DNA from 3 places in the Parabacteroides sp. HGS0025 genome. Region 2 is predicted to be linked to each of the others. Evidence: riboswitches for the same ligand, from Rfam matches in the RefSeq annotation. Region 2 holds a riboswitch; each other region holds the start of a gene.
The links. Region 2 has a riboswitch for cobalamin ahead of HMPREF1212_RS09400 (ABC transporter substrate-binding protein). Riboswitches for the same ligand answer to the same signal wherever they lie in the genome.

Region 1 (10,221 bases), 2.2 Mb from region 2:
GCGGCTGATTCCTTCAACTGCACCTTTTCCGATCAGTCCGATACCGATACCTGCGCCGATAGCTGCCAATCCTGCTCCAACTGTTGCACCTAGTTTAGCTATGCCTGCACCGGCTGCTGCTTGTAATAAAATTGCTGATAACATAGTTTTTAATCTTTTAATTAGTAACCTTGTTTTTAATAAATATGTTTGTTCACTCTCTTACTTTGGCCAGTCCGATATAGTTGGCCGACAGTAGGGTGAATATATAGGCCTGCAAACATGCCACCAATAATTCGAGACAGTTCATAAACACGGTGAACAGTACTGAAACGACTGTCATCGTGCCGTTTATGGCTACTCCCATCGAAGCGGTGATGAATATCAGGCAAGTCAGTGCCAGAATGATCGTGTGTCCGGCCATGATATTGGCAAACAGACGGATCATCAGGGCAAATGGCTTGGTGAGTATGCCGAAGAATTCTACGAAGGGCATGATCGGCAACGGTAACTTCAGGAACAGGGGAGCATTCGGCCAGAATATCTCCTTCCAGTATTCCTTGGTAGCAAACAGGTTCACCGCCAGGAACGTACATCCTGCCAATACCGCCGTTACGGCAATATTACCCGTGACGTTGGCACCCCCGGGGAAAACCGGGATAATGCCGATCAGGTTATTGATCAGGATAAAGAAGAATACCGTCAACAGATAAGATGAAAAAGGTTTGTACTCTTTGCCGATCCCTTCTTTCACCACCCCTTCATGGATATACATGACGGCCATTTCCATCAGCCCGGTAAATCCGCCGGGTGCTTCATTGGGGTGCTTCTTATACCAGCGGGCTGTCCGCAGCACGATAAAAAGCAATATCCCGCAACTGATCAACAGGCCGACCACATTCTTGGTGAGCGACAGGTCGAGCGGTTTCACCTCTTCCCCTCTGCTGTTCTTCTCCACCACTTTTCCGGCATGTTCGCCTTCTCCTGCCACATAATAATTATGATGTACATTTCCGTGATGCAGGTGGGAGGAGAGGAACATATCCCAGCCGCGCTCCTCGCTCTTTACCAAAACGGGAAGCGGTATGGAGATCTCCTTGCCGTTCCATTCGGTAATATGCCAGGTGTAGGCATCCCGGATATGGGAGAATACGATATCCTGCACATCCACCTTTCCCGGTTCTTCACCTGCAGCAGCCGCATTTATCGGGGCGCTGATACAGGCCAGTAGCAGGAAGGTAAACCAAAACAGGTATTTACTTTTTATTCTGTTCATCTTTTTCTCTTTTCTCACTTTTCAACCTCTTTTTCTCATATAGATACATGGTATATGTCTCTAGTACGAGATAAATGAAATAAAACAACATCATCGTAAAGCCAAAGGCTTTCAGGTTCTGTCCGACAAATGCGGCATACAACCATAAGAAAACAAGCGCCAGTAAGATTTTGCATAACCGGACTACCATATAAGTAACGATCGTGACGTCGCCATGTTTTCGTTTTACATGGTCGAGGAAGAAAGTCATTAACATGGCCATCAACCAGTAAAAGACCGGGATAGACGGATACCATTCGAAGTAAATCGAAGGCCATATCGTGTATAACAAACCTCCTAAAGTGACACCGATGACTACATTTATAAAAGTAATCAGGCCCATTAGCTTCATTCTTAATCTACCGCTGCTCATGATCGTATTTTTTCTTCGATGCATACGGATAGGGTATCATCTTTTATTTCAACGAATCCGCTTTGTATCTTTATTTCCTGTTGTGTTTCCTTTTCTTTTGTCTGATACCGGATGACACCTTCTTCCAGCGCGGCTATCATAGGGGCGTGATGCGGCAATACGTCGAACGATCCGGCGATACCCGGAAAGGATACGTAGTCTGTTTCACCTTTGAATAAGATGCCTGCGGGTGATATGATTTCCAGTTCCATACGTTATTAATTAGCTTGTTCTGCCAGTTTCTTACCTTTTTCGATCACATCCTCGATTGTACCTACGTTGAGGAAGGCCTGTTCGGGAATATCGTCAGTTTCACCATCCATGATCATATTGAATCCGCGGATCGTGTCTTCGATAGAGACCATTACGCCCGGTATGCCGGTGAACTGTTCTGCCACGGCGAAAGGCTGCGACAGGAAACGTTGTACACGGCGGGCACGGTTTACCGTCTGGCGGTCTTCGTCCGAAAGTTCTTCCATACCCAGGATAGAAATGATATCCTGCAACTCCTTGTTTCGCTGAAGGATCTGTTTTACACGCTGGGCTGTTTCGTAATGTTCCTTTCCCACGACCAACGGGTCGAGGATACGGGAAGTCGATTCCAACGGGTCGACAGCCGGATAGATGCCGAGCTCGGTGATCTTACGGCTCAACACGGTGGTGGCATCCAGGTGTGTAAAGGTGGTGGCCGGTGCCGGGTCTGTCAAGTCGTCGGCAGGCACATAAACTGCCTGTACGGACGTGATCGAACCTTTCTTTGTCGAGGTGATACGCTCCTGCATGGCTCCCATTTCGGTGGCCAGTGTCGGCTGGTAACCTACGGCTGACGGCATACGTCCCAACAGGGCGGACACTTCCGAGCCTGCCTGGGTGAAACGGAATATATTGTCGATAAAGAACAGGATATCGCGTGTTTCGCCTTCGGGCGCCAGGTCACGGAACGACTCTGCAATGGTCAATCCGGATAGAGCTACCGAAGAACGGGCGCCCGGCGGTTCGTTCATCTGTCCGAACACTAGTGTAGCCTGCGATTTGGCCAGTTCCTCATGATCAATCTTCGACAGATCCCAATGGCCTGCTTCCATACTTTCGAGGAAGGCCTGCCCGTAGCGGATCACACCCGACTGGATCATTTCGCGCAACAGGTCGTTTCCTTCGCGGGTACGTTCACCCACACCGGCAAAGACCGAGAAACCGTTATTCTTTTTAGCAATGTTATTGATAAGTTCCATGATAAGAACGGTTTTACCTACGCCGGCTCCTCCGAAAAGTCCGATCTTACCCCCTTTGGAATAGGGTTCCAATAGGTCGATGACCTTAATACCTGTGTAAAGTACATCTTTACTGGTGGTCAAATCCTCAAACTTCGGCGGTTCGCGGTGGATGGGGAGAGCGCCTTTCCGATCCAGTTCATCCATTCCGTCGATCGAATCGCCGGTAACATTCATCAAACGTCCTTTTACCTGGTCGCCGACCGGCATAGTAATAGGTGAGCCGCATGAAACGGCTTCCATTCCCCGTTGCAATCCGTCTGTCGTATCCATCGCGACTGTACGGACTGTATTTTCCCCAATATGTTGTTGTACTTCGACAATCAACGCTTTCCCATTGGGACGGGCTATCTCCATAGCGTCATGGATGCGGGGCAGCACTATTTTTACTTCTTTTTCATTATCGAAGTGAATGTCCACAACCGGGCCGATAACCTGCGAAACGTAACCTTTTGTTTCTCCCATACAATTCTTTTTAACCTTTACAATCTGTTTTCAAGGTTGCAATATTACGAAAACAACCTGCCGGAATTCCGAAGATATTACTTTTTGGGCTTTTTTGCATTTAGTTAAACTTTAAACTATTTTTGAATGTGTACCTAAATGAACCAATAACTTTTTGATATGGAACAATTCAGAGACGAATTGGCTAAAATCTTATTCCGGAAGTGATTATTTTTGGTCTCAGTCAAAAGTAGGATGAAAATTCTTATTCTGTTTTTCTTTGTTAAAATTCGGCTTTTTCAGAAGGTTTCGTATAAAAAGTGTAAGAGGCTGCCCCATATGTTATAATGAGACAGCCTCTTACTATGTATTATTACAATTTGTTTTTACCATTCCAGGAATTTACCACGCTGACGGCGTTTTTCCAATTCCTCCTGCAGATACCTTTTGCGGTCTTTGGCGATGTACTGGCGGGCAAAGATATTAGGTACGGCTACTCCCAGCGAGATGCAAAGAATAATCAGTGCCGAATTGATACCGTTGGCAAAAGCGTTGGTGACTTCGCCAATCACTCCGTGCATATTAATAAACGCCAGTAACGACCGGTACATCAGTACCCCCGGAATCATCGGGATAACGGAAGGTATCGTCAGTACGTGGTTAGGTACATGAAACCAATGGACTGCCTTTACCGCAAGGAGACTGACTACGAAACTTCCCATGAACGAACCGATAACAGGCCCGTAACCCAGTTCGAAGTTGACGAAGTTACGTGTACATACCGCTATGATACCTCCTACGGCCACCACCCATAACAGGCGGCGCTGGATATTGAAGATCATAGAGAACCCCATGGCGGCAATAGCGGCTGCGATTGCATATGTAAGATAGGATTCATGGGGAACCATACTCAGTTCACTGAACTTATGGTCGATCGCGATGTCATTCATCACAAGAACACGCATGGCAAATGTGATACCGAAAGTCATGGCTCCGACCATCATTGCCGTATTGGCGGCACGGGTGATCCCGACTAGCAAATGATTGTCGATCATATCATCCACGAAATTGATCAGCGGTACACCCGGCACGATGAACAGGGCACAGGCCAATAGCGGATGATATGGTGTAACGGATAACCCCGAAAAGGATGAAACATACGCCAGGCATGTGGAAACAAAAGCGGCGAGTGCTATAGCCATATACACATTCAGGCCGGCCTCTATGCAACGGGCACGAACCCTGAAGCCTATAAACGCACTAATAGAAGCAAACAAAAAGGCGATCCAGTCGCATCCGAACAACTTACAGAATCCTCCACAGGCAAACCCTGCTCCGATAGCTACTAGATAAGGTATATAGTTACGCGGTTTGCAGGCTATCTTTTCCAGTTCTTCCTCATATCTGTCCAGCGAATAATCCTGCTCGATGGCATGCCACGACAGATCACTGATCTGTGAGATCATGGTCATATTAATACCATGTTTCTCGCATTTCTGGAATTTGGAGAATGAGTTTTTCTCATCACTCACATTTACCATGATCATCGTCCACCGGATATCGATGTGTAATTTTTCTTCCGGGATACCCATAAAGGCCGCTACCCTCTTCATGTTTCGTTCAATACGGTTCGTATCGGCAGCACTCTCCATCAATAATTTGCCTGTACGGAGCAAAAGATCCAATTTGCGTCGTAGTAACAATACTTCTTTGTCTGTCATCTTTTTGTTTAATTCTAAATGTATCTAATAACCTAAACCCACAAGGGAACGAGTATGAGTGAATAGTAGGTCTTGAATCAATTTGGGCGCGAAGGTACTGATTTTTTCCGATATCAAAATGACATTAGTATAACGACTATTCCGATATATTTCGTACTTTTGCCATCGAATTATGGTGTAGCGGTTTGGCTTTCGCTGGTCGCTAGTAAAAGGGAATCCGGTGCAAGTCCGGAACTGTACCCGTAGCTGTAAGTTCTGTAACCCCGGCAAATCTTGTTGCCACTGAGTCTTTATGACTTCGGGAAGGCGGCCGATCATGGGAGAACAAGTCAGAAAACCTGCCATTGTTTTGTATGCAATACCTCGGGTAAGGTGTTGGTAGACCAAAAGATATATGCGTAATTTATACATAATAAGAATGTTATGCCTGTTTGGCATATGGTTGCATGCGTCAGTGTTTGCGATTGCCCAACAGATCGATACGACGACTTATCACCAACTGAAGGGTGTCGAGGTGGTCGAGAAGGCGCGTCCTTCCACTACCCGCGAGGCTACTCCTCTTCAAGTGATGGATCGTACCGGTATCGAACGGCTCGGCATACAGGATCTTTCGGAAGCGGTAAAACGCTTCTCCGGTGCTACCGTGAAAGATTACGGTGGGATAGGGGGATTGAAGACTGTCTCGGTGCGAAGTCTGGGTGCGCAGCATACGGCTGTCAGCTATGACGGCATAACGATCACGGATGCCCAGAGCGGACAGGTGGATATCAGCCGCTTCTCGCTCGATAACGTCGAAATGGTTTCGTTGTCGATCGGACAGACGGATGATATTTTCCAGACAGCCCGGATGTATGCTTCGGCGGGGGCGTTGAGTGTGAAATCGCTACGTCCTGACTTCCTGGTAAAACCGTTTCATCTGAAAGCGCAGGTAAAGACCGGTTCTTTCGGTATGGTCAATCCTTATATCCGGTATGAACAAAAGTTGGGAAAGAAATGGGCGGCTTCCTTGGATGGCGACTACCTGCGAGCCGATGGTAATTATCCTTTTACATTAACAAACGTATCACAAACGGAAAAGTTGAAACGACATAACAGTGATATCGAATCGTGGCGTACGGAACTGAACCTCTGGGGAGATTTAGGACGTGGCGGAACCTTCTCGGTGAAAGGATATTATTTTGACTCCGAACGCGGACTACCCGGCTCTGTTGTTTTATACAACGATTATGCAGGTGAGCGTTTGTGGGATAAGAATGCTTTTGTGCAGGCCTATTATAAGAATCAGTTAAGTGAAAAATTCGCATTGCAGGCGCAGGCTAAGTTTAATTATGCGTGGAACCGGTATAAGGATGTAAATAATAAATATGAGAACGGTGTACAGATCGACAATTATACCCAACGTGAATATTATACTTCCGTATCCGGTTTGTATACTTTGTCGGATCGTTTTTCCTTCTCCCTCATCGAAGATTTCTTCGTTAATACGTTGGATAATACATTACCGAAATGTCCGTTTCCAACCCGCTACTCATCGTTGACCTATTTGGCGGGGCAATACCGGGACAACCGGCTAACCGTTACCGCCAGTTTACTGGGTACTTATATGACTGAACGGGTAGAGACCGGTGACCAGCCGGCCGACCGGAAACGTTTATCCCCGGCTGTCAGTGCTTCCTGGCGTATTCTGCCGGAAGAGAATCTGCGTGTTCGTGTTTCCTATAAAGATATTTTCCGTGTCCCGACATTCAATGACCTTTATTATCAGCGGATGGGGAATACAAGTCTGAAGCCGGAGAAAGCGACCCAATATAATGCGGGGCTGACCTGGAGCGGTGATTTTTCCGTATTCAGTTTTCTTAGTCTTTCGGCCGATGGGTATTATAACCGAGTAAAGGATAAGATTGTAGCCATTCCTACCATGTTTGTCTGGAAGATGATGAATATGGGAGAGGTGTCTATCGGGGGAACGGATGTGAACTTTCTGGCGGAAATCCCTTTGTTTGAGAAAATGGAAGCACAGGTGCAGGCTAATTACACTTTTCAGAAAGCAATAGATATAACGAGTGAGACGGCAAAGACCTACCGTCATCAAATACCATATACTCCCAAACATTCGGGTATGGTTGCTTTATCTTTGCAAAATCCGTGGGTGAATGCCGGTTATTCTGTGACATTGGTAGGCGATCGTTATGCCTTGCCGCAGAATATTGATGATAACCGTATCGACCGGTATGCCGAACATACAATTTCACTGAACCGTGAGTTCAATCTTCGGAACTGTAAATTCCGTTTACAGGGAGAAGTGGTGAACCTGACAAATAAAATGTATGATGTCATACAATATTATCCTATGCCCGGACGGTCGTGGCGAATAACTTTGAGTGTAAATTATTAATATATTAATTAGAAACAAGATGAAAACAAAAGAATTACTATGCTTTTCGGCTTTATGTGCGTGTGTCTCTTTTTCATTTACAGCGTGTAGCGATGATGATGATAATGGAGGACAGGGAGGCTCAACATCAGAACAGCAACGTGGTGTATATATAATGAATAGCGGAAAGTGGCAATCAAATAATGCAACATTGGACTATTATGATTTTGAAACAAAGGATTTGAATACAAAAGTCTTTTCCTCTGTTAACGGTCGTGGTCTGGGAGATACTGCCAATGATATCATGGTTTACGGCTCTAAAATGTATATTACTGTTAGTGAGTCTAATACGGTCGAGATTACCGACCTGAATGCTAAATCGTTGAAAACATTAGCTCCGAAGGATGATTCCGGTCAGCCTCAATCTCCTCGTTATTTGGCTGCCTATGCAGGAAAAGTATATGTAACTCTGTTTGACGGTCATCTGGCAGAAATCGATACGACTTCAATGGAGATTACTCAAAAAACAAAAGTAGGCCCTAATCCTTATCAGGTTCGCGAAGTAGGCGGAAAACTGTATGTGGCTAATTCCGGGGGGTATAATCCGGTACAGGATTCTACTTTGTCGGTTGTGGATCCTGTTTCATTCACTGAAGAAAAGAAGATCGTTGTCGGTCTGAACCCGATGTACATGGGAGCAGACAGCGATGGAGAAATGTATGTAGTATGTGGTGGAAACTTCGGGGATGTGAAGGCTTCCTTGCAGCGTGTCGACTTAAAAGCCGAAACATCTACTTCTATCTATACAGACGATAATATTCTGATGGGCATGGCTGCTGATAAATTATATGTTATTCATTCGCAGAATGATGCTAACTGGCAACCTGTCAATACTCAGTTTGTTTCTTATGATACAAAAAGCGATACCGAGACTTCGAAGAACTTTATTACTGACGGTACAGTGGTGGAAAAAGCTTATAGCCTGAACGTAAATCCATCTAACGGTGATATTTATATCGGTACATCCGATTATACCAGCACTGGTGATATGTTTATTTTCTCTGCTGAAGGAAAGAAACTTAACCAGTTGGAAGTATCCGGTATCAACCCGATGGGGGTTGGCTTTCTTAAATAAGGAAAGTAAAAGGTAAGTACAATGGATGTTTGTAAAATACTAATAGGTCTGATGCTCTGCTTCACATTCAGTTGTAATGTGAAGCAGGGTTCTGCCGACCATCAATCCCTCTCTACCGACTCTATCCGTTATGCCAGCGGTTTCACTGTACAGCATTTCGCGGATTATACGTCCGTTGAAGTACGTGACCCCTGGGACAGTACACGTATTCTGCAACGTTATCTTCTGGTGGATCGCGATCTGTCCGCTGTGCCGGGCAATCTGCCTAAAGGAACGGTTGTACGAACCCCTATTCATAATATAGTCGTTTATACCTCTGTGCATGCCGCCATTATCGATCAGTTGAATGAAGCCGATAAGGTTATCGGTGTATGTGAGCCCCGGTATATGGATACTCCTTCTATTCAGGAAGGTTTGCGTGCCGGAAAGATCGCCGATCTGGGCGAGGCTACGGCACCGAATATCGAGAAGATCATTGATATTGGTGCAGAGATCATCATTGCTTCCCCTTTCCAGAATGCAGGCTACGGCCCTGCCGAGAAACTGGGTATTCCTATCATCGAAGCGGCCGACTATATGGAGTCGTTGCCTTTGGGGCGAACCGAATGGGTGCGCTTCTACGGCTTGCTGTTCAATAAAGCTGCGATGGCAGACTCTATTTTCCGCGAAACGGAACAACGCTATCTGGCATTGAAGGAGTTGACAAAGACGGTTGCCGACCGACCTACCGTTATCTCCGAAAAGAAATTCGGCTCATCCTGGTATATGCCGGCCGGCGACAGTTATATCGCCCACCTGTATAAAGATGCCGGAGCCGATTATGTCTTTAAAGACCTTCCCGGAGCAGGCAGTACACCTCTGGCATTCGAAACGGTGCTCGACAAAGCGATCCATGCCGATATGTGGCTGATCAAGTATAATCAGGCAAACGATATGACATACAAGGATCTGCGTATCGAATATACCCCTTACGAAAACTTCGATGCCTTCAAAAACCGTCGTATCTATACCTGCAATACTGGCGTTGTGCCTTATTATGAAGAGTTTCCGATCCATCCCGACTATCTGTTGAAAGACCTGGTGTGGGTGTTCCATCCGGAATTATTACCGGATTATACACCGCGTTATTACCGGAAGATGGAATAACTTTTTTATACAAGAGTTTTATGAATATTATCTGCCATCTGCAATAAAATGATTTATTTGATTGAATACTAGTTTTATAAGGGTGGCAGATGATATGTTTTTATCTGTCATCCTATCTGCCATCTGCCACCCTTTATCTATCACTCCCTTTTGTGAAAATTATTCCTTTTCAGCCTGTCTTTTAGTTTAAAGCTTATTACCTATTAGTATAAAAGTAAGGATTCAGTATTGCCAGGGTGTACAGGATAATCGGTTACCCAGTACACCCTGGTGAATTATCCTGTACACCCTGGCGGAATACCCTGTACACCCTGGCAATACTGAGTAAGGAGTTTACAATTAGTACTTATAGGCTTTTAAAACAAAATCCCCGGTCTCAAGGAGTTGAGCCGGGGATTTTCTGTAGTTTGGCATTTGAATTATA
Region 2 (10,221 bases):
TCAATAACAAAATGAAACTAACAGCAAGTTTCTGGCAATAAAAAGAAAGTATATAACAATTTTAAAAACTTCGGTTTATGTAATTAAGGAGATTTGATTATGGCAACAATGAGATTTAGTTTTGCAGGAGTAGCATTGAGAGAGACAGAAACAAGTTCATGGATCAGGACAATCGCAGATTGTTTGGGAATCCATATGTTTTCGAAGATGAATCCTTCGGGAGATATGAATAATGTAGGTTGGGACACCACCAAGCAGAAGGAAATACAGGATCTTCATCATTATGCTATCCGCAACTTAATCCCCAAGGCCGGAGTTTATCAGATGAACTTGCTTGAATCGTTGGCACAGTCTGCTTCCATCTATTCACCGGAAGAGCTCGATTCTCTTTACAGTGGAACGAATAAAAAGATCGAAGAGATTAACAGCCATATATCGGGTGTGTTGGTTAGTGCACGTGAATTATGTAAGTCAGGACACCAGAACTGGGAGTCTGTCCAGTCACTTCGCTATCATATTAACCGCTTGAGCAGTATCATACAGCCTGTATGATCATTAGTGAGAAATAGGGAAACGATTTCTGTGTGATGATTTGCTTATCGGAAGTATAATATTCTTTATCCGTTCCAACGTTTTCAAAGTAGTGGAACTGGGCTTGCGGATGCCTGCGGATACATTCATATACAGCTTCTACGCATTGGGATAGTTTCATGATAACGATCACATATCCTGCGTTTATCTTTTCTGACAGTTCATCCGCAGAAGGTGTACCGGGGATTACGACTATTTCCTCTTCCTGTTTGACAATATGTAATCCGGCCAATGCGCCGGCTGCTATAAAGGCTGGTATTCCTGCGGTACGTTGTACGGCAATACCGGCCTTTGTAAATTTGTCGTAGATATATTGAATAGAAGAATAAAAGCCGGCATCTCCTTCGGCCACGATAACGATCCGTTGCCCGTTCCGGTAGCGGTCTGCGGCTTCGTTGTAAAGGGCATCGTAAACCTTCCAGGCTTCCGTGCGGTCTTTGCTCATGGGCAGCATGAAACAGTGGATGGCAGTCTCGTCGATTTCCAAGGCGCGAACAATATCTGCCGCACGCGATAGGGAAGTACCTTGTTTATTCCGGGTTGCCGGACAATAGATGATATCTGCCTGCTGAAGTTGCTTAAGTCCTTTAACGGTAATAAGTTCCGGCTCTCCGGGGCCTAATGAAACGAAACTGATCGGATGTGTCATTTGCTTTTGCTTTTATTCGGAGGGCAAAAGTGATGAAAATAACGGAAGTCTCCAAACAAATAACCGCACAATATTACGGATGAAGCGACATTCCCAAATAGATGCCTATGCAATAAGGAATTAGCCAGATACACCAGACAACTATGCTGAAACGGTTGAAATGTGCTTTCGCTTTGCGCGAACCCTTGAAGTAAGTCCACAGCGCCCATAAGGCATGGATAAACATCAGGACGATCGCTATTATTCCGGTGATAGTGTGCAGGTTATCCTGCAATCCGGTCATTTGTGCAATCTGTTCCATGAGTCCGGTTCCGACAGCATCGGCGAATAGTCCGGCAACAAAGAAGGCCACGTGCCAGGCTTTCAGCTTCTTCTGGATACGTTCGCCCCAGACACCGATTGTATAAAACACTAATGCCGATGAAATTACGCAGATAGCTGCGATTAAGAAATGAGTGTCGATCTGATTGAGTGCCATATTGCTGCCATTTTCTGTAAATAACAGTTCCGTATGCGAATGGTTCAGTTTTTCTTATTACTTTTGCGGTCGAAATAGGTTCTGTCAAACTCCTGTTCATGGAGACAGATTAAAAGGGAACCGGGTGTAAATCCCGGACAGTCCACGCTGCTGTGAAGCTTTATAAACATCCTGATAACACCTTTTGCCACTGATCCGGGAGAGATCGGGAAGGCTTTCAGGATGGAAGTAAGTCAGAAGACCTGCCATTTTTTGCATAACGATTGTCCTCGTGGGTTTGGACGGTTTGTGTCGGATAAAAACAAATAGAATATGAATAAGTATTTGGCAGGTTGCTGCCTGTTTGCGTTATTGGCTGCATCGTGCGCATCGAAAGGAAATCAGCAGGAGAAAGAGAATGCATCGTCGCAACAAACGATTACGGTGGATAGTAAGGTTCAGATCACACCTGAATATGCCGACGGTTTTCAGTTGACCTATGCCGACGGTTACATCCTGATGGATATACATGACCCTCAGAATGAAGAAAGCACTCATTTCCTGTATGCGTTGGTTCCCCGTGGGACGAAGCCGGAAGGTATTCCTACCGATTATATGGTGATTGAAACACCTGTACGTAGTGCCATTTGTATGACTTCCCTGCAACTATCCAATTTCATCAAGTTGGGAGCAGAAGATAAAGTGGTAGGCATCACCAGTACCCGCCATCTGTTTAATCAGACGATCAACGACCAGTTGAAGGAAGGAAAGACGGCAAAGATCGGGATCGAAGGCAACTTCGATAATGAGGTGATTATGAGTATCAATCCCGACCTGATCCTGATCTCACCCTTTAAGCGTGGCGGCTATGAGACAATGAAAGATATCGGTATCCCGCTGATCCCGCATCTGGGATATAAGGAAATGACCCCGCTGGGACAGGCCGAGTGGATCAAATTTGTCGGTCTGTTACTCGGAATGGAACAGGAGGCCAATGATAAGTTCTCGGCTATCGAGCACCGCTATAATGAACTGAAGGAGCTGACTGCCGAAGGTAAGGTAACCCGGCGTCCCATCGTCTTTAGTGGTGAGATTCATGGCGGTAACTGGTATGCGGTAGGAGGGAAGAGCTTCCTGGCGCAACTATTCAAAGATGCCGGTGCCGACTATTTCCTGAAGGACGACGACCGTTCGGGAGGTGTCACCCTCGACTTTGAAACCGTTTATAACCAGGCTGACGAGGCCGACTACTGGCGTATCGTGAACAGCTATCCGGGAACATATGACTATAAAGCCCTGAAAGACCAGGATCCGCGTTATGCCGACTTCCGTGCTTTCAAGGAAAAAGGAGTGATCTATTGCAATATGCGGGAGAAACCTTTTTACGAAAGTATGCCGACCGAACCGGAAGTGGTGCTGGGCGACCTGCTGCATATCTTCCATCCGAACCTGCTGCCGGATCACACCCCTGTCTATTATGATCTACTTAAATAAATAGGGCCGATGAAGTATTCTAACACTGTCCTGATGCTTTTGGTCGTCGTTTCGATCGTTGTACTGCTGTTCCTTAATCTGGTGTTGGGTTCCGTATCCATCCCGTTCAACTCGGTCTGGAATATTATATGCGGCAATGGCGATGAACCGGTCACCTGGCAGAATATAATCAGGAAATCACGTTTCCCGCAAGCTTTGACAGCCTTGGTTGCCGGAGCCGGACTGGCTATCAGCGGGCTTCAGATGCAAACCGTCTTCCGCAACCCGTTGGCCGGGCCCTCTGTGCTGGGGATCAGTTCCGGTGCAAGTATGGGAGTGGCCTTTGTCGTTTTGCTGAGCGGAAGCCTGGGAGGTGTGGCGCTTAGCAAGCTCGGCTTTATGGGGGAGATCGCTTTGTCTGTTGCAGCGATAGTCGGTTCCTTGTCTGTCATGGCGCTGATCGTCTACGTTTCGCAGAAGGTAAAAGGGAATGTGACGTTGCTGATTATCGGTGTGATGATCGGCTACGTGGCAAATGCCGTGATCGGTGTATTGAAATTCTTTAGTGTGGAAGAAGATATACGGGCCTATGTTATCTGGGGGCTGGGAAGTTTCTCGCGCGTATCGGGTAATCAGATGATGCTTTTCGTGATTATTATGGCGATCCTGATCCCTCTCTCATTTTTATTGATAAAGACATTGAACCTGATGCTCCTCGGTGACGGCTATGCCCGCAACCTGGGACTGAATATCAAACGGGCACGCCTGCTCGTCATTACCTCTGCCGGTGTCCTGACCGCGATCGTTACCGCCTATTGCGGTCCGATCGTCTTTCTCGGATTGGCTGTGCCGCACCTCTGCCGGGCTGTTTTTCAGACATCCGACCACCGGGTGTTGATGCCCGGTGTCCTGTTTGTCGGTGCCGCCCTGGCGCTGGCCTGTAACCTGATCGCACGTATGCCGGGATTTGAAGGAGCCTTGCCCGTCAACTCGGTTACTGCCCTGGTCGGTGCTCCCGTTGTTGCATCCGTATTATTCCGCAAACGCAAAAACGAACTGAACGAATGAGTATGAAAGAGGCAACTATCCGGATAAACAACCTTTCTATCGGCTATCATTCCAAGAATGATACAAAGCTGGTAGCTAGCAATATAACCACTACGATATGCAGTGGAGAATTAACTTGCCTGTTGGGTACCAACGGGGTGGGAAAGTCTACTTTATTGCGTACGCTCTCCGCTTTTCAGCCCCGTTTGTCCGGCGAAATAGCACTACTGGGTCACGATATACAGGACTATAGTGATAAGGAACTTAGCACTATAGTGGGAGTGGTGCTGACAGATAAGTGTGACATCCGTAACATGTCTGTCCGGGAACTCATAGAGATGGGGCGTAGTCCGTACACCGGCTTTTGGGGACGCCTGGGAAAGGAAGACAAGCGGGTGGTGGAAGAGGCGATCGCCCTCGTCCGCATCGAAAACCTGGCTTCCCGAATGGTGCACACCCTCTCCGACGGGGAGCGGCAAAAGGTGATGATCGCGAAAGCCCTCGCACAGGAAACGCCTGTGATCTACCTGGACGAGCCGACTGCCTTCCTCGATTTCCCCAGCAAGGTAGAGATCATGCAACTCCTGCATCAGCTTACCCGCACCACCGATAAAACGATCTTCCTCTCTACACACGACCTCGAACTGGCTCTCCAGATCGCCGATAAGATCTGGCTGATGGATCGCGACAAAGGTATAAGTACCGGGACTCCGGAAGACTTGGCGCTGAGCGGGCACCTGAGCGGTTTCTTCTCCCGCAAGGGGATTATCTTCGATACCGAAACCGGCTTGTTCCGTATCAACAACCAGTATAAATCCGAAATACGCCTTGTCGGTGAGGGGCAGAAATATGCTATGGCACGGAAGGCTCTTCAACGGAACGGTATCCATGCGGATAGCGGGATCGAGTCGGCGCGTTGGATAGACGCCGGTGATCCGTCCTCTACTTCATTCGTTCTCCACGATTCTGACGGGCAGATCCGGCGTGCGGCAACCATCGAAGAGCTGTTGCTGCAATTGGAATCCTGAAAGATAATGTTAAACTGATTAAACTTTTTCCTGTTCGTTTGTTATATAGGAGTAATTTTAAAAACAAACGACATGAAAAAGTATTTCTTATACGCCATTCTGATTTCCGCCGCCGCATTTACCGCTTGCAGCAGTGACGACTCATCTGATATAGAAGCAGATGTCCCTTTCTATCAAAACCTGGGTGTCGCTTACGATATCACTAATAATACGACACGTGTCGGAGCGAATTTCAACAAGTACGACAGCGCAGGGGTAAACATTAAATTGAACGGCCCTGCCTCTATCCTGATTAACGGCAAGACCCCGAACTTTGCCAACGTCGGTGTTTACTTTTATACCTATTCATTCTCCGGACTGGATGATATGACTTTCGTCTTTACACGGGCAAAGGACAGCATTTTCACGAATGTAGCCACCCTGAAAGACGTGAAGCCGATTGCCATCCCGGAGTCTTTTACTTCAATCAACCGTAAAACTTCAACCACGCTGACCTGGGAGGGCGATCCTGTCGGGGACGATGAAATGGTGGAAGCTACCATTTCATACGATGGCGGAGTGACCACCCTCTACAACCGTGATAAAGGCAGCCAATCGATCAGTATCACGCTCGGTAACCAGGTGACCGCTTCCAAAGCCACCTTATCCCTCAGTCGTGCCAAGACTCATCCTTTGCAGGAAAGCAATGGAAATGCCGGCGGGCAACTGGATGTTTCTTATATACAGAGTAAGGAGGTACGCTTGGAGTAAAGGAAATCTAATACATACCTGATAGGATTATGTTTAGAAAATAATGATCCAATATGCCGAAGCTAGAAAAATGTGAACCCAAATGACAGGCTTTGTAGGGGCGGGGTTTGCCCGCCCTTTGCGACAATAATATAACAACCGGTGGAGAAGGGCGGGCAGACCCCGCCCCTACCAACGACACTACATTCAAAACTGCCAAAATATGAACTATCAATTACTATCCTATCGTTATTAAGATGATGATGGGCTTTAACCATAAAATGATCTTGGCTATGAAGAAAGAGTATTTAATTGCTACATTATTTCTATCTTTGTATCTGTACTTTTTAAACACGTGGATATATGGAAACAATGTATGCCAGAAAATACCCGATAGGGATACAGGATTTCGAGAAAATAAGAAATGAAGGTTATCTGTATATAGATAAGACCGAATTGATGTATCGATTGGTAAAAACCGGTAGCTACTATTTCTTGAGCCGTCCCCGTCGTTTTGGTAAAAGTCTCCTGATATCCACATTTGAAGCTTATTTTAAAGGTAAAAAAGAACTCTTCGAAGGATTAGCTGTCGAACAGTTGGAAAAAGATTGGCTGACTTATCCGGTGTTTCATCTCGACCTGAATGCCGCGAAATATGACCAGGTAAGCGATTTGGACGACATGCTGAACCGCAAGCTATCTGCCTGGGAAGAATTATATGGTTCCGATCCGGCAGAAAAAGGCCAGGCTTTGCGGTTTGCCGGTGTCATTGAACGGGCCAGCATGCAGGCGGGACGGCGTGTAGTCATTCTGATTGACGAATACGACAAACCTATGTTGCAAGCTATCGACAATGAGGAGCTGCAAAACGAATACCGCAATACCCTGAAAGCCTTTTACGGAGTGATGAAGAGTATGGACAGGTATATCCAGTTTGCTTTCCTCACAGGCGTGACCAAGTTTGGCAAAGTGAGCGTGTTCAGCGATTTAAATAATCTGGACGACCTTTCGATGAGAAGGCCATATGTAGCTATTTGTGGTATCAGCGAAGAGGAATTACATCGTGATTTCGATGGTGATATTCATACATTGGCTTCTGTGCTCGGTATAACATATGAAGAAACCTGTACAGAGTTGAAAATGAGTTTTGATGGTTATCACTTCGTTGAAAACTCTCCCGGAATCTACAACCCGTTCAGCTTGCTCAATACATTTAAATACCGGCAATTCGATAATTACTGGTTCGAAACCGGTACTCCAACCTATCTGGTAAAGTTATTGCAAAAATCAAATTACGACCTTTATCGGATGGCACATACAGAAACGGATGCCGATGTTTTGAACAGCATCGATGCCATTTCGAGAAATCCCATACCTGTAATCTATCAAAGCGGTTATCTGACGATCAAAGGGTACGACAAAACCTTCGGGCTCTATCGGTTGGGATTTCCCAATAAAGAGGTAGAAGAAGGGTTTATCAAATATCTTCTACCTTATTATACTCCGGTGAGCCAGGTCGATACTGCTTTCCAGATCAAGAAGTTTGCCCGGGAGGTTTATGACGGCGATTATGATGCTTTCTTCCGGCGACTGCAAAGCTTCTTTGCCGATACGCCTTATGAGTTGGTTCGTGACCTGGAATTGCATTACCAGAATGTGCTCTTTATCGTCTTTAAGCTGTTGGGTTTCTATGTAAAAGCGGAATACCATACCTCCGAAGGTCGTGTAGATCTGATTTTGCAGACCGACCGTTTTATCTATGTCATGGAGTTCAAACTCGACGGTACAGCAGAAGAGGCATTGCAACAAATCGAAGACAAGGGGTATGCTCTTCCGTTCGCTTCCGACCCGCGTACATTGTTCCGCATCGGTGTGAATTTCAGCGCAAAGACTCGCAACATTGAAAAGTGGTTGGTTATTTCCAAATAACTCCTTCTTCCGTTATCAATAAGATAGATAAATCACCTTTAGGCAGGAGTGGAGTACAATGTTCATGGCATCTTTTCAATAAGAGATTGAAGAATGCTTCTTGTTCTTCCACGGGGAACAGCTGCCATAACTCCCGGGCCAGCGTGATGCCGTCGATCTTTTGGATGGTTGCTTCGGGACAGTCGGATTGACGGGCCAATTCCTTCAGGAAGTCTTTATTCATCACTACCTTTTTACTGTGCGTATCGAGGAAACCTTCGGCCAGTTTAACCGCTTTCCCGATCATTATACCCATAACAACCTGCTGAAAGCCGAGCGATGAAGCTATCTTTAGTGTCTCGCCGATAAAGTTACCGTAATGTACGAATGCCTGTGGCGGGAGTTCGGGGTAACGGGCTTTCAGGTATCGCTCGCTTTTGGCACCGGAATTGATTACCAGCGTCGTGCAGCCGATGGCTTTGGCAACTTCCGTTTCCTTGCGGATAGAGGCGATAAAAGCATCCGTGGAGAAAGGGCGAACAATGCCGGATGTCCCGATAATGGAGATCCCACCGACGATACCCAGTTTCGGGTTGAATGTCCTGGCTGCAATTTCTTCTCCACCGGGCACGGAGATCGTAACGGTTAACCCGGCTGACTTCTCCTGCCGGAAATCCTGTAAGACGGCAGTCAGCTCTTCCGTTATCATTTTTCGGGGAGTGGCGTTGATAGCCGGGCCGCCTACTTCCAGACCCAATCCCGGAAGGGTAACGGTGCCGACCCCTTTTCCGGCAAGAAAGCGGATGCCTGACAGGGCAATATCCGTAGAGAAAGCAACTGTTGCAACGATCCGGCAGCCGTTCGTTACATCCGGGTCGTCCCCGGCATCTTTGACGACTGCGCAGGTGGCACTGTTATCGTTCCAGGCGGTATCGGCGATCGGCAATGTGATCACTTCACCCGAAGGCAAGGTAATGGGAGAGTCGGCTTGCTCTTTCCGCGTTAGCAAGGCTAGCAAGGCAGCCTTAGCAGCAGCAGTGGCACAGGCGCCGGTGGTATAGCCATGATGCAAGGGGAAAAATTCGGGTAGCAGCCGTTCAATCTGTTTGCGCAATCCGTCTTCCCCGTAAACGATATAGAATGTTTCGGGCAATGCCGGACGTTTTACAACGAACACTGGAATAGACCGACTGCGGGCGGCAGCCACTTTCTCGTTGAAATATCCCGACTGTCCGCTTTCTTTCGTGATGACGGCATCCGGCTGAAGCTGATCCATCAACTCCCCGGCATCCTCTTCATCGCGATAGAAACACAGTCGGTCGGGGGGAAAACCCTGCCGGGTAGCGATGGTGAGCGACTCTTCGCGTTCGAGGATGCGGAACCATGCCGGATGCTTTTCCCACCAGGGGCGGAACGGGGCGATGGTGTTTACTCCGGTCAGGGCAAGCAGGTTACGGATGCCGTGCTCGTTTAACTTGTCGATGGCATCGTGGTAATCGTCGCACCAGATCAGTTCGTTGTCGCGTGGAGGATAACGCCGCTCATAGCGGATAACCGGCAGTTGGAGGGAAGAAGCGACTTCCGCTACCGTTCGGTGCAGGGCGGAAGCAAAGGGATGTGCGGCATCGATCAGCAGGCGGATATTGTTTTCGCGGCAGCATGTTTCCATAGATGCAGCATCCATCCCACCGGTCAGGCGGATGCCGTGCGCACAGTCTATCTCCTGAAGCGACCCTTTTGTCGAATAGAAATAAGGGGCACTTCCTTCGTCGGCTATGCGGACGGCGGCACGTCCTTCCGTTGTTCCTCCCAGTATCAGTATCATTGTCCGGTTATTTGCGGAACAGATGTTTGAACTCGTCGGCATACAACCGGGAAAGGCCTTCACGGTTGTCGATAGCATCCCCTACAACCAGCAGCGTTGTCAGTGTAAGGTTGTTTTCTTTCACTATTTGAGCCAGGTCTTTCAATTCCCCGCGGTAGATACGCTCGTCTTTCCATGTCAGCTTGTAGCAGGCGGCTACCGGCGTAGTGGGGGCGTAGTGTTGCAGGAGTTCTTCCTGCACCTTGTCGGCTATGCCTGCACTCAGGTAGATGCACATGGTACTCTGGCTGGCGGCCAGTTTGTGCAACTGCTCTTTTTCGGGCATCGGCGTGCGGCCTTCGCCACGGGTAAGGATGATTGTCTGTACCTTTTCCGGGATGGTGAACTGCGAACGCAAGGCGGCTGCGGCGGCCTGGAAAGAGGATATTCCCGGGGTGATATGATAGCTCATATCGTACCGGTCGAAGAAATTCATCTGTTCCTGTATCGCTCCGTAGATACAGGGATCACCGGT
Region 3 (10,221 bases), 1.7 Mb from region 2:
ATTCCTAACGGGAATGGTACTTACTCTTTGAAAATTGTTGATGCTGCGAATCAGGAAGATTTGCGTTATACTCTGTGGACTATCCGTGTTTTAGGAAATCTGGTAGATGGTTACAGATATAGCTACATTAATCTTGGTACAAATCAGGTTTTGTCTTTTAGCTCAAATGATGTAATTAAAGCCGCTGCTAATGGTTCTGTAACAGTTCCTGCTAATGCAACAAATGTCATTGCTGGTGGCGTTGCTGATTGGAAATGGGTAGATGCTCCGGATCCTGTAGGTGGTTTCAGACCGACTCATGCCGCTACTCTTTGGACTGCATTTGGTGCAAAAAAAGACTCTGTAATGACATTGGCAAAAGGTACAACAAGTGGTATTACAGCTGTTAAGTATGCACTTAATAATAAGCCGACAAGTTTAGCAGAAGTAAAGGTTGTTCCTGTTGCTCCTAAGGCTGTTGTTCTGCAAGTTAATGATTTGAACTCAATGTTGTGGACTGGTTCTACAAATGGCAAATTGAAACTGACATTTACTCCAGACGTAAACAACAACGAATTTGCAAATGTCTTAACTCAGAACTTGAAAGCTGAGTCTGCTGTAGGTTATCCGTTTAGAAACTTTAAATGGGATTTACCTGAATACGATGATGCTAAGAGTGCAGGAGAGAATGCAGATGCAATGGAAGATGCATTGTTGAAATACAATCAACTATATAAAGATTTGAATGCGTATGAAGTTGCTCAACATCAGGCTACTTTTGCAAATGCTGTAAAAGCTCAGTTGGGTGCATCTGATGCAAATGTTGCAAAAATTAACACTTTCTTGGCTTCAGTAAATGGCGCTTTTATAACTAGCTATGAAAACGGTTTGGCTGGAGTGGAAGCTCTTTCTACTAATGATGATAAAGTTTTAGCAGCAGTAAAAACTGCAGTGATTGCATTCATAAAGAGTGAAATGCCGAATGTGAAAAATAGTGGAAGTTTGGCAAAAGTAACAGATGTTATAACTGCTGTTTCAAATAAGAATACGGCTCAACTTACAGCATATGTAACAGGTTTAGCTCTTGATGCAAAACTGGAAGCTGCTAATGCAGAAAAAGAAGGTGTACGTGGTAAATGGGATGCTCAGGGTTGGGTATCTTTGAAGACTGACGCTGGTAAGTATATCATGGTCGATACAGCTTACATGACATCTGACGCTGGTGATAAATATCTGAAGATTTCTGATGATAAAACATTTAAAGACCTGACAGCTAAGTCTAACGGTGAATCAATCAGTCCTATTTCTTGGACTCGTGAAGATATCAATGGTCGTTTCAACTTCCAGTTTGTATATCATCCGTATCAGGACTCTATCGTTATTCGTTCTGCTGGTTTTGCAACTTTGGCTGATGGTGAAGTGGCTACTTCTGTTTGGAAAGACCTTAGCTTGCCAGAAACAGTGATTCCTGGAAAAACTATAGGCAATAATTCTAAAGAACGTAACCTTGTTAAGATTCAGGTTTTAGGTAATAGCTCACACCGCGAATTAACAATCGGTAATTCAGAATACGATCGTTTGATGAACCCGACTAACACAATTAATACTCGTATCAGCATCAACGGTTCATCTGAATATGTGAAGACAACTCTGCCTTCAGGTGTTTATTTCATGAATTTGTTCACAAATGATATTAGTAGAAAACAATTGAACGGTAAGTTTAATGTTATCAAATATTGTGGTGAAGATGGACAGGAATGGGTAAGCGAAGAAGTTTCTCAGTTGTTTGGTGCAGCTCAGGACTTTGGTCATATGCCTCGTGCACAGTGGGTTGTTGAACAGAATGAAGGTATTTCTGGTGAACAGACTATCAATATCGTAAACCGTGAATATCCTGAATATAATGCAAAAGGTGTTCAACTTTATCAGGCTGGCGATAAGTTCTTTGCTTTGTATTCTAGTGATGCAGATGTATTGAATACAAATGCTGCTATCGATACAGTATCTTTCTCTTTGGTATCCAAAGTTAGACCGGTTTCTGGTGTAAATACTAATAAATATTTGGGTTACTTCCAGATGTCTAAAGAAGATTTGGATAACAAAGTATTCAACTTCGATTATTTCTCTGGTATTAAATTAGGTAACTATGTAAATGTTAGTTCAACAGAAAGAGATACTACTGTATTTGTTGACTTCAAAGATCAGAAGACATATATCAAATTAGTTCCGGCTCCGGAAAACTATGCAAATATCGAATTCGGTTATCCTAGTGTTAAGGCAAATGCTCCTCAATTATATAAGAATGCTTATGTAATGCAGGTATTTGACGGTTCTAAATTGACTAATGACTTGAAATATGTTGTTAGAGATCAGCTGAATGAAATGACTTATGCTGTTTCTAATGTAGATAAGAAAGATGCTGTAGTATTCTTCCTGAAAGAAAATAATCAGTTGGTAAGTGAAGCAGGTGATACAACATGCTACTATGTATTGCAGGAAGCTAATAAAGCCATTGTGAATGCTAAGGGTGAACGTGTTTATACAGCTGATGACCAGTATCGTGTAGGTGTTCGTGATGTTTCTGGCAAATTTACAATGGAAGGAACTTGTGATGAAGTTCGTCTGTCAACATTTGCATTGAACGAAGATTTGTCACCTCTGTATAGAAGACTGGGTGTTTCTAATCCTGATGATAACTTCGCAGATCTTGATACTGCAAGAGCTAAGATCTACACAGTTAATAGCACTGCTAAAGAATATCTGTATGAAGATGCTTATAGCAAATATTCAAAAGATAAAGGTATTAACTTCTTAGGCCTTGAAGGTAAGGGTGATAATGCAAAATCAGCATTGTTCATTGATACTGCTTATGTACGCAATAACACAAACATGCCTCAGTATATGATTGCTGTTGATGTTACTCACAATGATGGTGAAAACTATTGTCCTTATGATCCGTATCATAACTCTGATGAATATCTGAAAGAACATCCGGAAGGTTGTCCTCACGCAATCAAACAGTCTCCGTTTACAATCGGTCGCTATTTGATCAACTCTTCAGACTCAATTGCTACAGCTGTTAATGGTAAAGATTATGTTTGGAATACAAACTACAAACGTTTGAACTTCGTTTGGGCTAAGCATGTTGGTGATACTTTGGTTATTTTACGTGGCGGTAAAGATATGGATATGAAGAAGGTTGTTGCTTCTGACTCTATCTTCCTGGGTGATAACTTACATAACACCTTATATGATGCAGATGCAGACTATGCAAATGCAAAAGTAAAAGCAATGCATTCTGCTCATAAGAATGGTATTAAAAATGCGGTATTCGCATTCCGTTTGGTTGACGATAAGAAAGATTGCGACTTCTTGATCGAATCAGAAGGTAACCACAAAATTCCGACTCCGGAACGTGCTGGTTGGGTTAAGATTCAGAATGGTGTTCCTGTAATTGCAAATTATCCTGGTGGATATAAAGAAGCAATTACAGATGCAGAAATCTTTAATATTGAACCGACAACAGAAACTCCGACTGCAAATGAAGGTATCTCTACTTCAGAAGTATCTATCGTAGCAGGTAATGGTGTTATTACTATCAAGGGCGCTGCAGGCAAGACTGTTGCTATTAGCAATATCCTTGGTCAGACAATCGCTAACACAATCCTTTCTTCTGACGATGCTACAATCGCTGCTCCTGCTGGTGTTGCTGTAGTTGCTGTTGAAGGTGAAGCTGCTGTTAAAGCAATTGTAAAATAAGGATAAAAGAATAATTAAATAGAAAATAGCTTCTCTACTCTTCCCTTCGGGGAAGGGTGAGTAGCCTGTGAAGGTGAACAGATTGGAGGCTGAATTTTAGTAATAAAAATAAAATAAAGTTCATCCGTGAGTATCCCTGTGAAGGGAGAAAATGGACAAAAAACAACCCCGGTGGTATTCAGTACCATCGGGGTTTTGTTTTTAAAGAGCTCCTGGAAACGGAGTTTATTATGTTTAATAGAAAAGTCGCCTTCCATAGAAGACGGCTCCTGCTTTATCTGTTTATTTTTTACTGCTTCAACGCCTGTTCGATATCCGCAATGATATCGTCCGCACTTTCGATACCGACAGAGAAACGGATCAGGTCGGGAGCGATACCCGCTTCCATCAACTGCTCGTCAGTCAGCTGGCGGTGTGTATGACTTGCCGGGTGAAGTACACAAGTACGTGCATCTGCTACGTGAGTAACGATAGCGGCCAGCTTTAGGCTATCCATGAACTTGATGGCAACCTCGCGTCCACCTTTCAGGCCGAATGACAGTACACCACAAGAACCGTTCGGTAGATACTTCTTTGTCAGTTCGTAATACTTATTACCTTCCAGATCTGGATAATTGACCCAGGCAACCTTGTCGCAGTTCTGAAGCCATTTAGCTACAGCCAACGCATTCTTACAATGCTGCGGCATGCGCAGGTGTAACGTTTCCAGTCCCAGGTTCAGCAGGAACGCATTTTGCGGAGACTGGATAGAACCCAGGTCACGCATCAACTGGCTGGTAGCCTTGGTGATATACGCCATTTTACCGAAAGTCTTTGTGTAAGTCAGGCCATGATAAGATTCGTCCGGTTGGCAAAGACCCGGGTATTTGTCGGCATGTGCTTCCCAATCGAAGTTGCCGCTGTCGACGATACAACCACCGACAGCAGTAGCATGTCCGTCCATATATTTTGTAGTAGAATGCGTTACGATATCGGCACCCCATTCAAACGGGCGGCAGTTGATCGGAGTGGCAAACGTGTTGTCGACAACCAGAGGAACGCCGTGCGTATGGGCGATACGGGCAAATTTTTCAATATCCAGCACCATTACGCCCGGATTGGAAATCGTTTCGCCAAACAATAACTTTGTATTCGGACGGAAAGCCTTGCCGATCTCTTCTTCGCTGGCATCCTGATCGATGAAAGTACATTCGATACCCAGTTTCTTCAATGTAACGGACAGTAAGTTATAAGTACCTCCGTAGATACCGGTTGCACTTACAATATGGTCGCCAGCTTCACAGATATTGAAACAAGCGAAGAAGTTTGCAGCCTGTCCCGAAGAAGTCAACATCGCTGCAACACCACCTTCCAACGCGGCGATCTTGGATGCTACGGCATCATTTGTCGGGTTTTGCAGGCGGGTATAGAAGTAACCGCTTTCTTCCAGGTCGAACAATTTAGCCATCTGTTCGCTGGTTTCATACTTGAATGTAGTACTCTGATAGATAGGGAGTACGCGCGGTTCTCCCTTTTTCGGCTGCCAGCCACCTTGCACACAGAGGGTTGCCGGCTTGAATGAATTGCTCATATTTTTTAGGTTTGTTATGTAATTATATTCTGCTGACAAAAGTAAAGAATAGTTTGTTCCATTTATACAAATATTCGATCAATTATAAAAAATCCACTATTGTTTCAAAATAATCTGTACCTTTGTGACCGATTTTGGTGTCGCAATTCCATATCTACGGAAAAGTGATGAAAAGGGAATCAGGTGCGAATCCTGAACAGACCCGCTGCTGTAAGCTCCGCCAAAGTCTTTGGGTACAACTCAATCCACTGTTCGCAATGAATGGGAAGGACGCCCAAAGATGGAGTAAGTCAGAAGACCTGCCAGAATGATTAGTTTAAAGCTTTCGAGGAATAAGGCTGATAAACATGTAAGTAAGGACTTTACCTTTTTATCCAGGTAGTTCTGTCTATCCATGTGCGTTATTATCTTTCATCGGAAGCATCAGTAAAACAATTAATGAATTTGATGGAATGAGAGGTTTCATGCACGTGCTTTTATTATTGATTTGTTTGTTTCCTGTGTCCCTGGCTGCACAGAATAAGGTTATTTTGTCAGGTGAAGTGAAGGAAAAAGACGGTACACCGCTTCCGTTGGTCACTGTGGCTATCGAAAATACGACAGCCGGTACTTATACCAACGACCAGGGACGTTATTCACTGGCGGTAACTCCCGGTAAACAGACGCTTATCGTAACTCTGCTGGGATATAATACAATAAAGACCACAATCGATATCCGTAAAAACAGGACGATGGATTTTGTTATGGAAGAAAATTCCGTAACCCTTAACTCCGTAGAAGTATATGGTAAAACCAAAACCCAACAAGTCAAAGAAGGAGCTTTTGCCGTAAATGCGTTGGATATTAAACCGCAGGTCAATTCTTTGAAAAATATCAACGAAATGGTCAACCGGACGACCGGTATCAAGATCCGGGAAGAAGGCGGGGTAGGTTCCGATTTCGACCTGTCTATCAACGGAATGTCCGGTAACTCTGTCCGTTACTTCATCGACGGGATGCCGTTGGATGCAAAGGGGAGTGGTGTTTCGCTAGCGAACTTGCCGGTCAATATCATTGACCGGATTGAAATTTATAAAGGCGTTGTCCCTGCCAACTTGGGAGCTGATGCGCTGGGGGGCGCTATCAATATTATCACCAACCAGGATAAGAAAAACTATCTGGATGTTTCGTATGGTATCGGTTCTTTCCATACGCATAAAGTAGACCTGAATGCACAATTCGTCGAACCAAAGACCTCTTTGATCATCAAGCCGACAATCGGGGTCAATTACTCGAAGAATGATTATATGATGAAAGGGGTTGAAGTATGGGATGAAGCCAACCGTAAGTATATTTCAGCCAATCGCCGACGCTTCCATGACGACTATTTCTCCTTACTGGGACAACTGGAAGTCGGCTTCGTCAATAAGTCATGGGCCGATGCTTTCTTTATCTCCGGCTCTTATACCAAAGTGGATAAAGAATTGCAGACCGGCTCGATCCAGAGTAAGGTGTACGGTATGGCGGAACGGCAGGTCGATGCCTGGAACCTCTCTGCCCGTTACCTCAAACATAACTTTCTGGTAAATAACCTCAAGCTGAATGCATCCCTTTCCCATACCTGGGATCATTCGCTGACGGTCGATACCGCCTTCCGTAAATATGACTGGGATGGCGATTATATAGAAAGTTCACGAAATGAAATAACCGGCCGCGACCGTTCGCTCCGTCATTATAAGCGTCCGTTGACCATTGTCCGTACAAACCTGGATTACCAGCTGAACAGGAACCATTCTTTTAACCTGAATTATCTGTTGAGCCGTACAGGAAATGACCGGTATGATGAGATCGATACCGAGTTCGAACCATCGAATGATGTGTTGGCCAAACATATCCTGGGCTTGTCTTACAACCAGTCATTCTTCAACGGAAAGATGGATAATACCTTTTTCGTAAAAGACTATATCAACCATCTGAATATTCAACAGCAAGACCTGTACTGGATCACCGGTTCCCGCGAAGCTTCTTCCTCGACTAAGAACAATGTTGGTTACGGTGTCGGTACCCGTTATTCTTTTTGGGAAGAGTTGGCGTTGAAAGCTTCATTTGAACATAGTGTCCGTCTGCCGTTAGCCAGGGAGTTACTCGGTAACGGGACAACTATTTATCCGAATGTGAAGTTGAATCCGGAAAGTAGTAATAATGTCAATCTGGGAACTTATGGAAGCGTACGCTTGGCTCCCGGACATCTCTTGTATTATGAAGCCAATGCATTTTACCGGGATGTGAACGATTATATCCATGCGGTAGTCTCAGAGTCGGAAGGTATGATGCAGTATGAAAATGTTTCCAGTGTAGACATAAAGGGTGTTGAAGGTGAAGTGCGTTATAACTGGAAAGATTACCTGCAGGCAATTGTCAATTGCAGCTATCAGGATGCCCGCGATAAACAAAAGTACAGGGCAGACGGAAAACCGTCTATCTCTTATGATAATAAAGTGCCGAACCGCCCTTGGCTGTTCAGTAACGCCGAGCTGAATTTTATCCTTCGCGACCTGTTCCAAAAGAATAGTAAGATCCGTGTAGGATATAACTATCAGTATGTCCATTGGTTCTTCCTGACCTGGGAAGGTTACGGCGTATTAGAAAGTAAATCGAAAATTCCGACACAACATCTGCATAGCGCAGTTCTTTCGTATTCATGGAATAAAGAGCGGTATAATATATCATTGGAATGTAATAACCTCTTTGATAATACCCTCTACGATAATTATATGCTTCAGAAGCCGGGACGTTCGTTCTTCTGTAAATTCAGATTATTCATTAATTAAATTATATATGAGATGAAAAAGTTTCAATTATTTGCCTGCGCATTTACTGCAACATTATTTAGTTTATCTTTTAATGCTTGTTCGAGTGATGATCCGGAGATCGAACCCGAAAAGCCTGGAGTTCCTGAAGTACCTGAAACACCTGAAACACCTGAAACTCCGGAAGATCCCGAAGAACCGGAAGCTTCTACCACCCACTTTGACCTTTGGGTAACGGTAGGTGCCACAGGTGGTATGGGATCTACCGATGCTATTTTGGTAAAGAGCGTGGACTCATTGAAGGAACAGCCTACTATCGACTTTAAGAATGACGGAGTGGATGTTACAGCAACTATAAAGGAAGAAACGATCTACAAAGGGAAATACTATTATCAGGTTCCGGTTTCTGCAGACCGTTTTTCAAAATACCAGATTGTAGGCAATAAGCTGATAACTGTTTTTGAACAGAGGTTTGTTAAGAACACATTCAAAGATCGTCGTTACACACATGCCTGGATAGATGATAAGACTTTGGTGATCATGGCTGCCAACGGTTCGGCTGATAAGGTGATCTGGACAAAATTGAATGCTGAAGACATGAGGATACTGGATGAAGGCGAATTGAGTCTGGAAGTTCCGGAAGGAGATAAATTCAGTACATCCGGTCTGGCAAAGTATAGAAAGTCAGACGATAAGATCATCTATTTCTTCCAGCATAAGAAAGAAACCAAAAACTTCTACGCAGCCTTTATCAATGCCAAAGATATGAGTGTAGAAAAAGAAGTAATGGAAGACCGTGCCGAAATGATGGCTGGTACAGCTTATGGCGAGTTGTTGCAGGATAAGATGTTCTTCGATGAAAACGAAAACCTGTATCTGGCTTGTAACAATGTGATCCCGGGTGCTCCGAGTACAACTCAACAATTCGGCCGCATGCTTCGTATCAAGAAAGGGGATCTGGACTTTGACAAATCTTATCTCGGACATAATTACGACAAAGGAAAGATTATCACTTCCAGCTATCTGACAACAGGCAAAGCGCTTCTTTATATCATGGATCCCGACTATACCGGAGCTACCGGATGGGGAGCTGCTTACAACTGCTACTATGCTATGCTGGATTTGACAACCGACGAAAGAACAGAGTTCCAGTATGAAGGAAAGCATTTGCCTTTCAGCAGCGGTAACTTCTCACAGCGTTCTCTTGTGGATGGCGACGTTGCTTATATCGGCGTAAATCCGGAAACATCAAATCCATGTATCTACATCTATGATATTAAGAATGGTACAATGGAAAAAGGTCTGACAATCGCAGAAGGTTACGGATTCGACCGTATTACGTTAATGGATAACGCAGACGCAGAATAAGTAGATTAACAGGTAATTATAATGAAGAAGGGTGCTCGTTTTTTGTGGAGTTTACATCGGATAACAGGAGCTGTTATCGCGTTGTTTTTCCTGATGTGGTTTGTTTCCGGGTTGGTGTTGGTCTATCACAGTTTTCCCCGGGTGGATAAAGCAGTTCAATATGAAAAAATGGAGACGCTCCCTTCTTCATTACCTGATATAAATAGTTATCTGGAGCAAATTCCGGATAAAGGGAAGATCCGTAAAATAAATGTCCGCCGGTTTCAGGGACAGACCTTGTTCTCTGTGGCGACAAAAGATAGTACGTATACTTTCTGTACCGATACCTTACAACCCGTTAAACCGGTTACATTCGATTATATCCGTCAGGTAGCCCAGGACTGGGTGAATGCACCTATACTGAAAATAGATACGCTGCATCGGCGGGAACAGTGGATCATGTATAGCCGTTATGAACGGGAAATGCCGATTTATAAGTTTTATTTTGATGACAAAGAGAAGCACCAACTCTATATAGCTGCCCGTTCCGGGGAAGTGCTTCAGTTTACCAGTTCTACGCAGCGCTTCTGGGCCTGGGTAGGATATATCCCTCATACTTTTTATATTCCTTTCCTGCGTCAGAATACCGACGCCTGGACAAATACGCTGACTGTAGCCGGGATCATTGCCATGCTGGCCGGCCTGACAGGTTTGTACGTCGGTGTATCTATTCTTTACAGAAGATATAAACAGCGGAGAACGTTCGATAATCCCTAT

Region 1: it holds a riboswitch for cobalamin, as region 2 does, so the genes downstream of both, HMPREF1212_RS00655 (TonB-dependent receptor plug domain-containing protein) here and HMPREF1212_RS09400 (ABC transporter substrate-binding protein) in region 2, are expected to answer to the same signal.
Region 3: it holds a riboswitch for cobalamin, as region 2 does, so the genes downstream of both, HMPREF1212_RS02550 (TonB-dependent receptor) here and HMPREF1212_RS09400 (ABC transporter substrate-binding protein) in region 2, are expected to answer to the same signal.

The regions. Positions count from the first base shown of each region.
Region 1 covers NZ_KQ033902.1:182,668-192,888, forward strand. Annotated here, with positions in the region: gene atpE (ATP synthase F0 subunit C) at 1-144, opposite strand, end outside; gene atpB (F0F1 ATP synthase subunit A) at 194-1,255, opposite strand; gene HMPREF1212_RS00630 (hypothetical protein) at 1,236-1,667, opposite strand; gene HMPREF1212_RS00635 (F0F1 ATP synthase subunit delta/epsilon) at 1,664-1,918, opposite strand; gene atpD (F0F1 ATP synthase subunit beta) at 1,925-3,442, opposite strand; gene HMPREF1212_RS00645 (threonine/serine exporter family protein) at 3,808-5,142, opposite strand; cobalamin riboswitch at 5,307-5,503, shown strand; gene HMPREF1212_RS00655 (TonB-dependent receptor plug domain-containing protein) at 5,537-7,537, shown strand; gene HMPREF1212_RS00660 (YncE family protein) at 7,557-8,651, shown strand; gene HMPREF1212_RS00665 (ABC transporter substrate-binding protein) at 8,703-9,797, shown strand.
Region 2 covers NZ_KQ033902.1:2,417,524-2,427,744, forward strand. Annotated here, with positions in the region: gene HMPREF1212_RS09385 (hypothetical protein) at 100-552, shown strand; gene HMPREF1212_RS09390 (precorrin-2 C(20)-methyltransferase) at 536-1,240, opposite strand; gene HMPREF1212_RS09395 (HsmA family protein) at 1,314-1,718, opposite strand; cobalamin riboswitch at 1,778-1,983, shown strand; gene HMPREF1212_RS09400 (ABC transporter substrate-binding protein) at 2,031-3,191, shown strand; gene HMPREF1212_RS09405 (iron ABC transporter permease) at 3,201-4,238, shown strand; gene HMPREF1212_RS09410 (ABC transporter ATP-binding protein) at 4,241-5,245, shown strand; gene HMPREF1212_RS09415 (hypothetical protein) at 5,318-5,995, shown strand; gene HMPREF1212_RS09420 (ATP-binding protein) at 6,347-7,903, shown strand; gene cbiD (cobalt-precorrin-5B (C(1))-methyltransferase CbiD) at 7,890-9,707, opposite strand; gene cobM (precorrin-4 C(11)-methyltransferase) at 9,715-10,221, opposite strand, start outside.
Region 3 covers NZ_KQ033902.1:720,172-730,392, forward strand. Annotated here, with positions in the region: gene HMPREF1212_RS02535 (DUF6383 domain-containing protein) at 1-3,738, shown strand, start outside; gene HMPREF1212_RS02545 (O-acetylhomoserine aminocarboxypropyltransferase/cysteine synthase family protein) at 4,028-5,308, opposite strand; cobalamin riboswitch at 5,427-5,630, shown strand; gene HMPREF1212_RS02550 (TonB-dependent receptor) at 5,761-8,118, shown strand; gene HMPREF1212_RS02555 (hypothetical protein) at 8,131-9,465, shown strand; gene HMPREF1212_RS02560 (PepSY domain-containing protein) at 9,487-10,221, shown strand, end outside.